Regions from separate parts of the Arthrobacter sp. SAFR-023 genome, predicted to be linked through region 2. Evidence: predicted binding sites of a transcription regulator. Region 2 holds the regulator's gene; the other holds the start of a gene.
The links. The regulator LexA, encoded in region 2, represses DNA repair genes until DNA is damaged. The targets are predictions, from matches to a motif close to TCGAACANNTGTTCGA.

Region 1 (2,452 bases), on a different contig from region 2:
AGTTGACCACGATCGAGTGCGCGGCTGCGCCGCCATATCCCGCACCCCATTCGCTGCGGTGCGGGTGGTCCCACAGTCCGCGGTTCAGCTCGAAGTGCTCGCCGCCGTCGGTCGATTTCCACACCGAAATCGGCTCCGCACCGGCCCAGACCACCCCCGGACGGGATTCGGCGTCGGGGTAGATCTGCCAGATGCGTTCCACGGCGGCGTCGGTGCCTTCGGGGAACTTGATGGCACCCTGCTCGGGCTCGGTCCAGCTGGCACCGAGGTCATCCGAGTGGGCAACGTAGGGGCCCCAGTGCTCGGACCGCACCCCCACCATGATGCGTGTGCGGCCGTCCCGCGTATCGATTCCGATGCTCGGTATCTCGCTCATGAGGAAGTGCGGGCCGGAATAGGACCATTGCTTCCGGTCCTGGCTGGTGGCCAGCCAGAGGCCTTTTTTGGTCCCGATAGCTAAGACGAAACTCTCTGAGGCATTCATGCTCCCCATGCAACCACTCCGCTGGAGGGGCTGCAATGGTTTGAGCCCCCGCGGGTTTCGTGGGTTCGTTGCCCGGGCGGGACCTAGGACCCCGTCCTTGCACCGGCTTTGGCGCTGCTGGCTTTCCCGGCGCGGCGGTTCCGCCACCACCGGCGGAGCAGGTCGGCGGCTGCCAGGATTCCGGCCAGGGGCGTCAGAACGGCAGCGGCGTAGACAAACAGCAGCCATGTCAGCGTGGCGATCGGAGGCTGGCTCCGGCTCAGCAGAGACAGGCCACCAAAAAGGCCCGCCACCCAGAAGAGCACCACCAGCGTCAGCACGGCTGCCGCCGGAAAGTACTCGTTCCGCGCCACCCTCTTCAAGGTTTCCACCACTGATCCTCCTGCGCCTTGCATCCCCATGAGACCAGTATGCGACGCAGACCCGCTGTCACGGAGACGGCACGGCGAACGTGTGATGAATCCAACCGCTGCCTGGCCTGGCTGCATTCTGTCAGTCGGGAGGACTACACTGAACTATCGAACATATATTCGAAAAAAGGTGTGTTGTGGGTGTGATCATCGGACCCCGCGTGACAGAGGCGGGACTTTCCCTGCGGCTGGTGCTGATTTCGCCCGTGGCCGTGGCGGCGGGCTTCCCGTCCCCCGCCCAGGACTACTTTGACGGGCGGATCGACCTCAATGAGCACCTGATCAAGGACATCACCAGCACCTATATCGTGCGGGTATCCGGGGACTCGATGGAACAGGCCGGCATCAGCGACGGGGACGAACTGATCGTCAACCGGGCGCTGGAACCGCGCGACGGGTCCGTGGTCGTCGCAGTGCTGGACGGTGAGCTCACCGTCAAGCGCCTGAAGGTCACCGCGGCAGGCGTGGTGCTCCAGGCCGCCAACCCTTTGTATCCGGACATCAACGTCCCCGCCCTGGCCGATCTCACCATCTGGGGCGTAGCCACGAGGTGCCTGCACCATGTCTAGTTCGCGGCAGCAAATAGCGCTGGTGGACGTGAACTGCTTCTACGCCAGCGCGGAGCGCGCCTTCGACCCCTCCCTGGAAGGCAAGCCGCTCGTCGTGCTCTCCAACAACGACGGCTGCGCCGTGGCCCGCAGTCCGGAGGCCAAGGCCCTGGGGATCAGCACGGGCGATCCGTGGTTTAAGCTCGCCCCTCGGGCCAAGGAATGGGGCCTCATTGCCCGGTCCAGCAACTATGAACTGTACGGCGACATCAGCTCCCGCGTCATGGAACTGCTGGGACGCTACTCGGCCTGGCTTGAGGTGTACAGCATCGACGAGGCGTTCCTGGGCATCAAGGGCAGCCCCGAGCAGGTGGTGGGTCTCGGCCGTACCATCAAGGCCGCGGTCCAGCGCAACGTCGGGGTGCCCGTGTGCGTCGGCATCGCCGCCACCAAGACGCTCGCCAAACTGGCCAACCGGTGGGCAAAGAACAACCCCGCGCTCGGCGGGGTGTGCCGCTGGGAGTCGATGGAGCCGGAGGTACGCGAACTGCTCATGGCCCGGCTGCCGGTCTCGGAGGTGTGGGGTGTGGCGGGCCGGCTCGAAAAGCGGTTGAACGCCCTTGGGATCTGCACCATCCTCGAGCTGAGCCGTGCCGATCCGGTGATGGTGCGCGACCGCTTTTCAGTGGTGCTGATGCGTACAATGCTCGAACTGCGCGGGACGCCCTGCATACCGCTGGAGGAGGAGCGAATGGGCCGGGACCAGCTGATCTTCTCCCGCTCGTTTTCCACTCCCTTGGCGTCAGCTCCTGAATTTCGCCAGGTCCTGAGCGTCTACGCGCAACAGGCGAGTGCCCGGCTGGCCCGGCACCACCTCCAGGCCAAGGTCCTCACCGCGTTCGCCGGCACGTCCCATTACAATTCGGAGGACAAGTCGTTTCCCTCGGTATGCGTTCCGCTGCCCATGCCCACCTCAGACCCGGTACTGCTCACTAGGGCTGCCCATGCAC
Region 2 (2,452 bases):
CGGCCTGAACGACGAGCAGCTGGATTGTGTGGACCAGCTTCGTGAGGCCTGCCGGGCGGCGCTGTCGGACTCCAAGGGGGACAGCAACACAACGGCCGACGGCGGGCGGCAGCTTGCGCGCTCCCGTCTGCTGGTGATTTTGGAGCTTTGCGAACGTTTGATTGCGGCGCGCGAAAACCGTGAGGTGGTCTGGTTCTCCCGGAACAGCACGTTTGATCCCCAACAGGGATACTCGGCGCCGGACGAGACTGCCCCGGCTCTGGTCAACATCGCCCCACTGAGCGTCGCAGGCAGGCTGCGTGAAGGCCTGTTCGCCGGCCATACAGTGGTGCTGACGTCGGCCACGCTGGCCATCGGCTCTGCCTTCGAACCCGCCGCAGGCGGACTGGGGCTGGTCGGCGACGGTGCGCCGAGCTGGACCGGCGTCGACGTGGGTTCGCCCTTCGACTACCCCCGGCAGGGCATCCTCTATGTGGCACGGCACCTGCCGAAACCGGGCCGCGGCACTTCGCCGGAGGCGCTGGACGAACTCGAGTCCCTCATCCGCGCCTCCGGCGGGGGAGCGCTCTGCCTGTTCTCCTCACGACGGGCGGCCGAGGAAGCGGCGGACGCCCTGCGCACGCGGCTGGATGTCAGCATTCTCTGCCAGGGCGAATCCACTATGACGGCACTGGTGAAGCAGTTCGCCGACGAGCCTGATACGTGCCTGTTCGGCACGATGTCCCTGTGGCAGGGCGTCGACGTGCCGGGCGGATCGTGCCGCCTGGTGGTCATTGACAGGATCCCCTTCCCGCGCCCGGACGACCCCCTGATGACCGCGCGGTCCCGGGCCGTTGCCCAGGCCGGCGGCAACGGGTTCATGTCCGTGTCCGCCACGCACGCGGCCATCAGGCTGGCCCAGGGGGCAGGACGGCTCATTCGGTCCGCGAACGACAAGGGAGTGGTGGCAGTGCTGGATTCCCGGCTGTCCACGGAACGCTATGGCGGGTTCCTGCGGGCTGCCCTGCCGCCGTTCTGGCCGACGACCGACAAGAAGACCGCCGTCGCAGCGCTCGAACGGCTCGCCGGCGCACAGGCGTGAAAAGCCCCGGGCTATAACAGCCCGGGGCTAACGTTGCAGCGGCTACAGCGAGCGGAGTACGGACACCACCTTGCCCATGACGACGGCGTGGTCGCCCAGGATGGGTTCGTACTGCGTGTTCTGCGGAAGCAGCCACGTGTGCCCGTCCCGCTGCCGGAAGGTCTTGACCGTCGCCTCGTCGTCGAGCAGCGCAGCGACGATGTCGCCGTTGACCGCGTCGCTTTGCCGCCGGACCACCACCCAGTCGCCGTCGCAGATGGCGGCGTCCACCATGGAGTCCCCTGCGACCTTGAGCATGAACAGTTCGCCGTGGCCCACCAACTGGCGTGGCAGCGGCATCAGGTCCTCCACCATCTGGTCCGCAAGGACGGGGCCGCCGGCGGCGATGCGGCCGACCAGCGGCACCATTGCGGTGTCCATCGCGCTGGGCAGTTCGGATACGGACGCGCCTGCGGCGCTCAGGGCCGGGGCCTTGTCAGCGCCGCCGGTTTTTGCCGTCCCTGCATCCAGGGTGAGCGGCATCAGGACCTCCATGGCGCGCGGCCGCTTCGGGTCGCGCCGGAGGTAGCCAAGCTTTTCCAGCTGCGAGAGCTGGTGGGTCACGCTGGATAGGCTGGCCAGGCCGACGGTGTCGCCGATTTCCCTCATCGACGGCGGGTAGCCGTTGTCGTTGACCGAGCGCTGGATGGTTTCCAGGATCTTTTTCTGCCGGACGGTGAGTCCCTTGGGGGTCCGCTGAGACCGCGGGCTGCGCTGGGGAGCCTTGCCGTCAGAGGCCTGTGCTGCCATGTTCGCCAACGCCTTTCCGTTCCTCCCGGCCGCGGTAGCTGCAGTGGCCGGGAACTTCCGGCCTGAAAATGTCAGACCCTGCTGATCAACTGCAGATGTGGTTGTTCTGTGATTTCCAACGTAGGCCAGCCATAGTGCTTTTTCAAACATTTGTTCTAGCGAGTCTCGACTTAATTCGTCGATAGGTGCTAAAACTAGGAAAAGCAAAGTTCGAACATGTGTTCTAGTGAGGGCCGCTTGGCAGCCCGGTGTTCGAACTGTTTGTTCGAACACGAGGCAGCACAACTTGGTCCAGGAGGGCTCACGCCATGTCAGCTTCAACAGCAGCATCAACTTCAACGGCAATGTCCCGTTCGGCCGCAATGCCTTCAAAGGCAATGTCCAGTTCAATGGCGGCGTCCCGGACGGGGAAGCCGCCGCGGCTTCGTCTGACCCGCCGTGGCCGCATTGTCCTGATCGGTCTGCCGCTTGTTCTGCTGGCTGCCGCTATCCTGTCCCTGACCGGGCTCCTGAACTCCCCGGCCAAGGCTGCAGACAATGCCGGTGGCCTGACGGTTACGCCCACGGTTTCGGTCACGGTGC

Region 1: a site for LexA is predicted at 1,003-1,018, ahead of ACTHQX_RS09540 (LexA family protein). Genes of this name have one in related genera too.

Annotation. Positions count from the first base shown of each region.
Region 1 covers NZ_JBQCMF010000007.1:109,711-112,162, reverse strand. The annotation lists gene ACTHQX_RS09550 (WD40/YVTN/BNR-like repeat-containing protein) at 1-493, opposite strand, end outside; gene ACTHQX_RS09545 (hypothetical protein) at 568-855, opposite strand; gene ACTHQX_RS09540 (LexA family protein) at 1,032-1,463, shown strand; gene ACTHQX_RS09535 (Y-family DNA polymerase) at 1,456-2,452, shown strand, end outside.
Region 2 covers NZ_JBQCMF010000002.1:48,616-51,067, reverse strand. The annotation lists gene ACTHQX_RS02420 (ATP-dependent DNA helicase) at 1-1,081, shown strand, start outside; gene lexA (transcriptional repressor LexA) at 1,124-1,870, opposite strand; gene ACTHQX_RS02410 (LysM peptidoglycan-binding domain-containing protein) at 2,248-2,452, shown strand, end outside.